Regions from separate parts of the Flexibacterium corallicola genome, predicted to be linked through region 1. Evidence: predicted binding sites of a transcription regulator. Region 1 holds the regulator's gene; the other holds the start of a gene.
What was found. Region 1 encodes PhoB, which activates phosphate uptake and scavenging genes when phosphate is short. Its sites were predicted from a motif close to TGTCATNNANCTGTCAT; they were not measured.
Positions count from the first base shown of each region.

Region 1 (5,690 bases):
CAGGTCTGGCTGCGAATATGACAATTAATCCTCTGGAAGCTGTCACAACAGTCACAGTTCAAATCGTTACTCTCCTCGTTGGGGATCAGGAGTTTGACAGTGCAAAAACGCTGGCTGCCTTCGCTCTGGGGCTACTTCTGTTCTGCATTACGCTTGCCCTAAATATCTTCGCTCTGCGCGTTGTGAAAAAATATAGAGAACAATATGACTAATATTGCTCATGAAAAAATCGATGTTGCTGGTGAAACTGTTCACACAGGTCACAGGGCTCGGCAGAGGTTAAAGAAACGCTATGCAGCTGAAACCCGTTTCAAGCTCTACGGCGTTGCCGCTTTGTTGGTGTCTGGTGTCTTTCTGGTTGCACTGCTGGGATCGATTATCTCCAAAGGCCTGCCCGCATTTACCTATAACTATGTGACAGTCTCGGTGGACCTGTCCTCCAATAATGTGAACCCGGATAAACCACAGGCTGCCAGCTATAATGGGATACTGCGCAGCAGTTTGAAGCAGAGCTTACCATTTGTTTCCACTCGCAAGGACCGCAAAATTCTCAACTCTTTGTTGTCGTCGGGTGCGGGAATCCTTCTTCAGCGGGAAGTTATTGCTCAGAAAGTTCAATTAGGGGCGGAGAGTTCCGTTGCTCTGCCGTTGTCGGACTATGCAGATCTTTATTTGAAAGGCTTGATCACCAAAAAGTCTTCTGTTGATCCTGATAGTGCAGCAAGTGTGAGTATCACCAGCTCGACGGCCTCTGTTCATATGGCCGGAAATGTTCTGGGGCCGGTTCGGGATGAAATTACAGCCTACCTGAATGGGCAGGCCGAAGACCTGAGGCGGCGAATTGCGCTACGCAGACAGTCGGAAAAAAATCTACTTTCAAAGATATATGGACTATCTGGCAGGATCACTCAGTCTGACCCCTTGGAAAGAAAGCGGCTGGAAGAAGAGCTTTCTGCGGCAAAATCCTCTCAGGAGCGAGTACAGGACATTATTTCTGCGCTGCAAGTAGACCTTTCACGAATTGATCAGCGTCTGTCCAAGCTGAATGGCCCACAGCAGTTAAATGATGAAATGCCAAGTTACTTCATCAATATTGCTGGCGGCGTGCTTAAAGTTGATGAGATTGACGGAAACCAAGCAAGTGGCCCGGTTCTGATACCAATACAGAATTCAGTAACTGCGCAAGCGGGTAATTGGTCACTTGAGAAAATTGAAGTTCCTCAATCATCGCGGAAGTTTTCTGACAGGGAAATCGCTTATACAGACTATCTGGAGCAAAAAGGCCAGATAAGTAACCGGTGGAATAGTATTTTCCTAACAGCAGGGGCCAGTCGCGAGCCAGAAATGGCGGGTATTTGGGGAGCCGTTGTCGGCACTTTCTGGACTATGATCGTGACACTCTCTCTCTCCTTTCCAGTAGGTGTTGCCTCCGCAATTTATCTGGAAGAGTTTGCACCGAAAAACCGCTGGACCCAGTTTATTGAAGTAAACATCAACAATCTGGCGGCCGTCCCGTCGATTGTGTTTGGTCTATTGGGGCTGGCAGTCTTTTTGAATGTGTTTGGCCTACCAAGGTCCGCCCCCGTTGTTGGTGGAATGGTCCTTGCCTTGATGACTTTGCCAACCATTATAATTGCGTCCCGAGCTGCTCTGCAGGCTGTACCGCCTTCAATTCGTGAAGCGGCCTTGGGGGTCGGTGCATCTCGCTTACAAGCCGTGTTCCATCATGTGTTGCCTCTAGCCATGCCAGGGATATTGACGGGAACAATCATCGGAATGGCGCAGGCGTTGGGCGAAACCGCCCCGCTTCTCATGATCGGTATGGTTGCCTTCATTGTGGATGTACCAGGTACTCCGCTGGATCCTTCTACGGTTCTCCCAGTGCAAATTTTCATGTGGGCAGACTTTCCCGAGCCTGCATTCCAGCAAAAAACGTCAGCAGCCATCATGGTGCTGCTCGGGTTCTTAATTTGCATGAATGCAATCGCAATTGTTTTGCGCAAGAAGTTTGAACGTCGCTGGTGATTTGAGGGTGAAATGTACAAGTTTGAAACAACAGGCAGAAGCCAAATAACTGGTCCAGTGGTGAATGATGTGACTATGGAAACCGATAGAGAAATACCATTAAAAATGCGTGGTGAAGGCGTTTGTGTCTACTATGGTCAAAAGCAGGCTCTCAACGCTATTCATCTGGAGATCAGAAAGAATCAGGTAACCGCACTTATTGGTCCATCGGGGTGTGGGAAATCAACGTTCCTACGTTGCCTGAACCGCATGAATGATACGATTGAAAGTTGCCGGGTGGAAGGAGGGATCTACCTTGACCACGACGATATTTATGATCCCAGCATTGATGTTGTTGAGCTGAGAGCACGGGTGGGTATGGTTTTTCAAAAGCCCAACCCTTTCCCAAAGTCGATTTTTGAAAATGTTGCATATGGTCCGCGTATTCATGGTCTTGCTCAATCAAAGTCTGATCTTGAAGAAATTGTAGCAAACAGTCTCCAAAAGGCGGGGCTTTTTGAAGAAGTCAAAGACCGCTTGGATGAGCCAGGGACGGGACTGTCCGGCGGTCAGCAGCAACGGCTGTGTATCGCCAGAGCCATTGCAGTTTCTCCGGAAGTCATCTTGATGGATGAGCCCTGTTCGGCTCTGGACCCCATTGCCACTGCCAAGGTGGAGGAGTTGATTGATGAGCTTCGTGAAAACTACACGATTGTTATCGTAACGCACTCCATGCAGCAGGCTGCCCGTGTTTCCCAGCGCACCGCATTCTTTCACCTCGGAAGCTTGGTGGAGGAAAGTTTAACCAACGATATATTTACGAACCCAAAAGACCAGCGCACGCAAGATTATATAACTGGCCGCATTGGCTGATAAGAACGAAAGCATAACAGGTGATTGGCTATGTCAGACCATATTGTGTCGGCCTTTAATGATGAAATGAAAAATCTTGCCACGCGGGTTCTTGAAATGGGCGGTATGGCAGAAACTCTGGTTAGAGACTCTATTCAAGCGCTTTTGACCGACAACCGGAAACTGGCTGAAAGTACGATTGAGGCTGACAAGCGGTTGGACGCAATGCAAAGTGAGCTGGAAGATTTGAGTGTTTCCATTATTGCGCGCCGCCAGCCCATGGCAAGTGATCTCAGGGAAGTGGTTGCGGCTATGCGAATTTCCAATGATCTTGAAAGGGTCGGAGATTTGGCCAAGAATATCTCCAAGAGGACACTGGCTATAAAGGGGGGGTTAGGCTCAAAGGAGTGGGCGCAAGGTGTTGAGCATATGGCAGACCTTGCGCTTTGCCAGCTGAAGGATACTCTGGATACATATACGAGTGGGGATCTGGAGGTTTTGAGACAGGTTCAATTGCGGGATGAAGAGATTGATGCTCTTTATACGTCCATTTTCAGAGAGCTGCTTACCTATATGATGGAGGACCCGCGCAGCATTACAAAATGTGCGCATTTATTGTTTTGTGCTAAAAATATTGAACGAATTGGTGATCATGCAACGAACATTGCCGAGAATATTTACTATAAGATCACCGGGGAGCACTTGCCGAACGAGCGGCCCAAAAGTGATGAATTGAACGCCTTGGCGAACTAGTTGACTTAATAGTTCATGGAAAGACATCTTAACTATGCCTGATATTCTTGTTGTTGAAGATGAAGAGTCTTTGAGCCTGCTCTTGCAATATAACCTTGAGGCAGAAGGCTACAATGTGGAAGTCTGCATGAAAGGGGATGAGGCGGATTTGCGGCTTCAGGAAAGTCAACCGGATCTTGTGTTGCTGGACTGGATGTTACCGGGTGTCTCGGGTATTGAGCTGTGTCGTCGCATGAGAGCCAGAGAGGAAACTGCACAGATTCCAATCATCATGCTGACAGCGCGGGGAGAAGAAACCGAACGTGTACGAGGACTCTCCACCGGAGCTGATGATTATGTTGTCAAACCGTTCTCTGTTCCTGAGCTGATGGCACGCATTCGCGCCATTTTGCGGCGCAGTAAGCCCGAGGTCGTATCTTCACAGTTAAAGTCCGGGGATATTGAACTGGACCGGGAGACCCACCGTGTCAGGCGTTTGGGGAAGGAAATTCACCTTGGCCCAACTGAGTTCCGGCTTCTGGAGTTTTTGATGAAGGCTCCGGGACGAGTATATTCACGCGAACAATTGCTGGATGGTGTTTGGGGGCATGATGTGTATGTGGATGAAAGGACTGTTGATGTTCATGTTGGCCGCCTGCGCAAAGCGATAAACCGCGGAAAACAGAAAGATCCCATCCGGACTGTTCGGGGCGCTGGGTATTCGTTTAACGATCAGTATGCAGTGGCATAATCGACCTGAGTTAAGAGGTTATAAAAAATAACAGCAAAAAGCATGGGCTTTTTGCTGTTCAATACGTGGTTTTCGACACAATGTCGTTTTGAACTTAAGCAGTTGCTTTACGTTCGCGTCTTCTTTCGCTGACTGGCTGATAGGCAACCCTGCGATGGTGAGCGCAATATGGTGTCGATCCATCTGATTGACGCCCGCAAAAATGAAAGTCTTCCCCGCCGGGATCACCAATAGGCCACTTACAAGTGCGTTCATTCAGGCTAAGTATAGTCGCCCGCTCCGACATTGGCATCAGGCTATCAGGCGAAGAAACTGGTTCAATCTCTCCCACCGGGATAATTTCCGGCTCAATCTTTAAGGCGTTTGCCCCAGACACACTTGGTTGGTGTGTTTGTTGAGATAACGGAGAAGCACTTCGAGCTTTAACGGGTGCACTGTCACTTTTTGCAGATGCAGGAGGCGCAGTTTTTCTGGGAGAAGGTGATGTTGAAGAAGAAGTGTTACGCCGTGGCTTACTAGAGTTCGTTGATTTGACACGGCCGGATAAGCCTAGCCTGTGGACTTTTCCTATAACTGCGTTTCGAGTGACATTCCCCAGTTCTGCCGCGATTTGGCTAGCGCTGAGACCTTCAGCCCATAGCTTGGTTAGGAGTTCAACACGATCAGTCGTCCAGCTCATAGAAGTCCCCATCTTCCTACTGTCTTCTCGAGTACAACTTTTGTGTGTAGTCGCTGTAGATTAGCTGCATTACATCCAGTCATTGGAAACGAGAAGGTGTTTCCCACTTAGCACTGACCCTACTATAGTGAATATTGGAGTAGCAATGATGCCAAATAAATCATGTTGGTTTGTAGTCGGTTTTCCCCAGAATTAAACTAAGTCAAGGAGTTGTCCATGATCTCGTGGTGGTCGAATGGACATAATAACTGTATGTACTGCAAATAATTCTAAATATTTTTTTTGCTGGAATTAATATCGGCTTGCCAACTTCTCAATAAATACATGAGAATTTTTTAAGATGTTTGTTTGTGTCACCCCATTTGCTAGAAGCTCTCTGTATTCATACTAGCTATAAAGTATGGTGGCATTTATAACCTTGAGTTGTGTTTGGTGTCCCTATCAGGCCGAGCGTTTGAAACGTAAATAAAGAGGGCTTTTTAGTCCTGTAAACTTGGCAAAAAACCTTTGCAATACGTAAAGATGATTGACAGTTAGAAGTGAAAGCTCTTTATATAACTTCTTTTGAAATTAAGGGGTCTTAAACGACGTTCTCTTAGTTGCTTGCTGAAACAAAATTGCTCTTCTTTCGAATGAGAAGAGACCCTATCCAAGGAGTAGGATATGACGACT
Region 1 is NZ_JARRCW010000001.1:3,331,837-3,337,526, reverse strand. Features, by position in the region: gene pstC (phosphate ABC transporter permease subunit PstC) at 1-212, shown strand, start outside; partial or broken gene P6574_RS22155 (DUF3333 domain-containing protein) at 205-684, shown strand; partial or broken gene pstA (phosphate ABC transporter permease PstA) at 1,309-2,025, shown strand; gene pstB (phosphate ABC transporter ATP-binding protein PstB) at 2,101-2,877, shown strand; gene phoU (phosphate signaling complex protein PhoU) at 2,908-3,609, shown strand; gene phoB (phosphate regulon transcriptional regulator PhoB) at 3,644-4,339, shown strand; gene P6574_RS14565 (GcrA family cell cycle regulator) at 4,434-5,018, opposite strand; gene P6574_RS14560 (aspartate aminotransferase family protein) at 5,682-5,690, shown strand, end outside.

Region 2 (5,690 bases), 300 kb from region 1:
GAATCCCGTCAAACGGAACACGCACTCAAGGCAGAGTGATTTAAGCGTTTTGGAGTGCGTAGTGCTTCTTCTTGTTCCCGGATTTGTCTTTCTTTTTCAAATCATGAGCGGATTCAATGGTTGTTGGAATCTCTTTAGCGGATGGCCCGTCAGGGTGGGGAGAGGGAACCTGTGCCAAACGGCTATCCAGCAAGCCTCCTTGTTCGCTGACCAGTGGATAGGCGATGGAAGTGAACAGGGCATTGATGTTCTTTAAGTCGCGGATGGTTTCCAGATGGATGGAGCTGGTGTTGAGGCTTGGTGTTTTGCCCTGCGACAGGCGAAGAAGGTGGTTGCGACGGCTTTCCACTTCCATCTGGCGCAGTTCGTCTTTGCGGGTGATGAGCTGGCGGGCGGCTTCCAGATCACGGCTCACAAGTACATTTAAGGAGAGTTGAAGGTTCTCCAGTGTCATCCGGTGGATTGTGGAGATTTCCCGCCAGCCTTCGCTGGAGAAATCTGTATCGATTTTGTGCTTCTTTTCCGCCAGCTTGAGCAAGTTGCGTTGGATGATGCTGCCCGCATGTTCCAGCCGGACACAATAGTTCATCAAATCGGAGTATTGCTGGAACTCTTCTTCACTCATAGTCTCGGATGCGGCATTGGTCAGGTATTCCTTGATGAGCTTATGTAACTCGTCAACTTCGTCATCGATACCCATGAGCTGCCTGATCTGGCTTTTATCGCCGTTTTCAAAGGCGGTTAAAACGCCGCGCAGCATTGTGTCGACTTTTTCACTCATATGCAGCAGCTCGCGCATTGCAGTTGGAAATGCCTGGCTAGGATTTTCCTGCAGAGTTGGATCAAGCAGGCTATGGCGCTTTTCTGCGTCTAGCGGTGTATCTTCTTCAGGCTTGGAGAGCAGGCGCTGGCATAGGGCTGCCATGGGGCCGCACAAGGGCAGGCCAATGAGGGAAAGGGCCAGATTGAGCGTGCTGTGAAAGTTTGCCAAGGCCCGTGCAGGTTCTGCTCCCCATAAGGAGGGAGGAATTATCTTCTGGTTTAGGAGTACCAGCATGACGACAACACCGGCCACCTTGAACAGTAAATTTCCAAGAGCCATCCGGCGCACGTCCTGTGTTTCCTTCATTGTGAGGACAAGGGGAATAATTGCTGACCCGATGTTGGCTCCCAACACAAACAGAACAGCGTGATGAAGGGGGATAACGCCGGAACTGGCCAAGGTTATGGTGATGAGGATGACCGCAACGCTGGAATGCAGGACCCAAGTGAGGGCTGCAACGCTCAATATGGCAACAACAGGGTCTCCCGAAAGCAGGTTCAGTAATACGGGAAGCGCTTCACTTTGACGAAGGGGGGCGGAGGCCGCACTGATGAGGGAAAGTGCCAGAAGCATCTGGCCCACACCCAGAATAATCCGGCCAGCCTGTTTATGGGAGCGGGATGTGCCGCGCCAGAACAGCCCGCCGCCAATAATAAGGCAGGTGGGCAGAAGCCAGCTGATATCCATGGAAATGATTTGCACCACGAGGGTGGACCCAAGGTCTGCCCCAAGCATAATGGCTAGACTACCTGCAAGTGTGATGAGCCCGCGGCTGACAAAGCCGCCCGTTAGAATGGCCGTTGCCGTGGAACTTTGCAGTGTGGTGGAGACAACGAGGCCGGTGCCGAACCCTGCAAAGCGATTGGACGTGGAGGCATTGAGCAAGCCTGCAAGGCGGTTGCCGAAAGCGCGTTCAACACCTGTTCTGATCATGCGAGTTGCCCAGAATAAGAGGGCAATGCCTGCACACATATGGAGAATAACTTCGAATGCATTCATTGTAATGGCTCCAATACATTCTAGTAGGGAGGCCATTTATCAGGCAGGGCAGTGCGCTAAAACAATCAGAGTTCTCGGTGCATCTCCATTGAAGTTGCCAGGATAACCCTGTTTTGTGTTTTCTTAGAACATAACTCTCCGAGTTATTTGGGTGATTTATGATCTAATTCGTTGTTTTTAAGCGCATCTTCAATCAAAAATATGAGTATATTTTATGAAGATGCTAAATGAACAAAGGAAGCTGCTTACAATTTCAAGTATTTGTAATTTGCTTTCAAGTTCAATATGCACGTTACGACCTTGAATAAAGGGCCTGCTATATCTTACTATGGCTACCACTTAGCTGGCTAAATGGTCAATTGTAGGAACACTTAAAAAAACTTTATGGATAATTTTCGTTGGTGTTCCGGTGAAGGGGAGCGCGGGGTGACTTAGAGCCTTGAAAAGGTGCGGTGTAAACCAACACACCTTTTCAAATTATTGGCTTTATGCCCCTACGGCTTTTCGCCAAGGGCAAGACGGCGGTTGATGTCTTCGATCACCTCCGGCAGATCCACAATGCTGTCGATCACATAATGGGCACCAGCCTTGCGAAGAATGTTGCGGGTGGCTTCAACGCGCAGGTCGATCTCTTCCTGTGGAAGCGCTGCGGCTTCTTCATAACTGTTGATGTTCATGTAGTTGGAATAGCGGGCAACGCCCACGGCCCAGCAACCAGCGTTCAAAGCTTCATCAATGCCGGTTGTGGTGTCATCCACCTTGACCACGGATTGAATGGAGGTGATGTCCAGCATGTCCAGATTTTTATAAAGCATGTGTGGCTTTGGACGGGACCCGTTGGTCACTTCATCGCCCGCAACAGTGGAATCTGGATGGAAGCCAGCAGCCAGAACGTCCTTAAGCAGCACATCCACCATGGATTTGGTGAAGCCGGTGGTGACGCCGATTTTAACGCCGCTCTCCTGAATTTTCTTGGCAACTTCTGGAACGCCGGGCAGCAGGCCAGTGTATTTTGGCAGCACTTCCAGCTGCACGGGAACGGCTTCCTCAAACAGGATCTGAACGTCCTGATCCGTTGGGTACACGCCCTTTACAGCTTTCCAGCGCTCGCGAATGCTTGGGTCTTCCAGAAGGGTCTGGATGTGCTTATCCTTGCGAAGACCCATAGGACCTCGAGCTTCAAGCATGGAGATTTCAACGCCGTGCTTTTTGAAGATTTCGACAAAAACAACAGTTGGCGCAATAACATAGGCGTCGGCAGTTGTGCCGCTCCAGTCCAGAATTGCGGCCTTGATTTTTCCTTGATACGAACGCTTGTAGACAAAATCTGCAAGGGCACTCATGCTTTACTCCCAATGGATTTTCGGTGAACGGAGGATCCGCTAAGTCTCTGAAACTTTTATGACAAACCGCAAGATATAAGGCAAATCGTTATTTCTGATTGTTTTGATAGATATTAGTTATATGATGTGCGTATGAGTGAAGCTTGAGCCAGTGTCTAGAGTGCAGAGCAGAACTGCTTATGATCTGGATCCCGCGTCAAACGCGGGATGACGTGGGAGTGCTTTGTGAAGTGGGTTCTATTAACTTTTCGTTAATGTATATAGAGCGGCAAGAGAGGCAGTGCTTGAGCCTTTACGAATACTGGAATGAAATGAAAATAAATAACATTAAATGGCTATTTTTTTTATTAGCGGAGGCTGTCTGCAGTGTTGAATGGGGCTTGGGTAAACCCTTGCCATATCCAGTTTGGCTGACTAAGGGTGCTATACTTTTTAGTAGTTTCGTTGGCACATGTTCTTGGTGGAGGCTCTTTGGTTACACGGGGCTAAAAGGTTGGCTGAAAGCTACTATCGGTGTTTTTGGAATAACAACGACTATTTTTTTAATAAGGGGCCAAGTTCTGATTTGGTATGCAATTGCAACTAATGTACCTCCCGAAACCCCTCGTACTTATATATTCTTGATTTATACGAACTTATACCAACGGCACTTATAATTGACCTGTATGCGCCCAATTTCGTCTACCGATTGATGTGATTGTGTGGGGTTGTTGAATAAGCTTATTCCAAGCGGAACAGGCGGCATCGACAATTTCCTGGTAGTCTTGAAAGGTTCGGTTAGAGAGCCAGTTTTGCCGTAAGTACTGCCAAACATTTTCAACCGGGTTGAGCTCCGGAGAACGGGGTGGGAGCAGCAAGATGGTTATATTATCAGGCAACTTCAGTTTTGCCGTTGTATGCCAACCCGCTTGATCCATCAGGACCACTGCGTGCGCCCCTTTGGCGACGGTTCGGCTGATTTCTTTAAGGTGAAGCTGCATGGAATTGGTATTGGCTTTGGGCAAAACAAGTGCTGCCCCTTTGCCGTGGGCGGGGCAGATGGCCCCGAATACATAAGTTGATTGATAGCGCCCGTCGCTGGGAGCCCGTGGTCTCGTTCCTTTTTTTGCCCACCTTCTGGTGAGCCCATTTTTTTGACCAATGCGGGCTTCGTCCTGCCACCAGATTTCCATGGATGTTTGTGAGGGCAAGCGCGCTTTTATTTCTTTAAGCCGGGCATGGAAGTTTTTTTATATGTCTCCATAACTTGCTCGTCCTGTGCCGGGTGCTGTGACCGAACGCTGACCCGAGAAAATCCCAGAACTCTGAGGAGGCTTGAAATAGCCCTTTCGCTATAGCTGACCCCAAACTTCTGCTCGATCACACCTTGCAGATCCCGCCGACGCCAGCGAATTACGCCGTGTTGTTGTAAATCAGGCCCAGCCTCAACCAGATCTGCAAATTCAGCCATTTGCTCTTTATTTAACCACCGGACACGGCCCGGGCTCTTACGATTGTACAGGCCGTGCGGCCCTTCTGCGTTAAACCGATGCACCCAGTCTCGCAGTGTTTGGCGGTCCATGCCGCCCATGCGTGCCGCCTCCAAGCGCGACAACCCATCATAAACAGCAGCAAGAGCAAGAAGGCGGCGGCTCTGCCTGACATCCTTACTTTGACAAGCAAGAGTTCGTAACGAAGAAGCATCATAGTCTCGGCGCAATGGGATCGCTGACATTGGGAATCTCCTTTCCCAATGTTGAATCACAATTCAAGTGATTTGGGAATCCTCATCCCGAGTCAAAAACAGGTGCCGTTGGTATTAGACTCAATCATGCTTTTAGCAAGCAGCGCGCTTATTCTAGCGGGACTTTCAATTCCATATATATACCCGTTGCCTGTCTTTGCCTGTTTTATTATTGCGCAAGTCCTAGCCATCAAACTTCGAGAGCGAGAAGTGTCATAAAACACCACAGTGCACAGGTGTCATTCCGGACAAGCGAAGCTTGAGCCGGAATCTAGGGGCGTGCAGTTTGGAGGCGCGGCTTGTTGTCTGGATCCCGCGTCAAGCGCGGGATGACGCGCGCGCGTATTGAGGAGGAGGCTAAAGCCCCTCCTTCACGCACTGCTCCAGAACATCCATAGCCCACGCCATTTGCTCATAGGTTGTGATGAGCGGGGGGGTGAGGGTGATGGTGTTGCCCATGGTGATTTTGAAGCTGAGGCCGCGGTCTAAGGCGGCGTAGTAGATTTTTTCAGCCAGATCGTTTGCGGGGGCTTTGCTGGCGCGGTCTTCGACCATTTCCATGCCGAGCAGCATGCCGCGGCCGCGGACGTCGCCGATGCTGGGGTATTTGGTTTTCATCTCTTTCATGCGCTCCAAGGCGAAGGCGCCCACTTTGGCGGCGTTCTCAACGAGGCCTTCGTCTTCGATGATCTGGATTGTGGTGAGGGCGGCGCGGGTGGTGACCGGATTTTTCTCGTGGGTGTAGTGGCCAAAGGCGTAGTGACCGGCCACATCCAGCTCCGGTGCGCACAGGGTTGCGGCG
Region 2 is NZ_JARRCW010000001.1:3,632,732-3,638,421, reverse strand. Features, by position in the region: gene P6574_RS15960 (Na/Pi cotransporter family protein) at 41-1,822, opposite strand; gene phnX (phosphonoacetaldehyde hydrolase) at 2,317-3,165, opposite strand; gene P6574_RS15950 (hypothetical protein) at 3,345-3,821, shown strand; one part of gene P6574_RS15945 (IS630 family transposase) at 3,816-4,396, opposite strand; one part of gene P6574_RS15945 (IS630 family transposase) at 4,396-4,879, opposite strand; gene pbfA ((R)-1-hydroxy-2-aminoethylphosphonate ammonia-lyase) at 5,246-5,690, opposite strand, start outside.
Region 2: phnX (phosphonoacetaldehyde hydrolase) is a predicted target of PhoB. The motif match lies at 3,213-3,229, and genes of this name have one in related genera.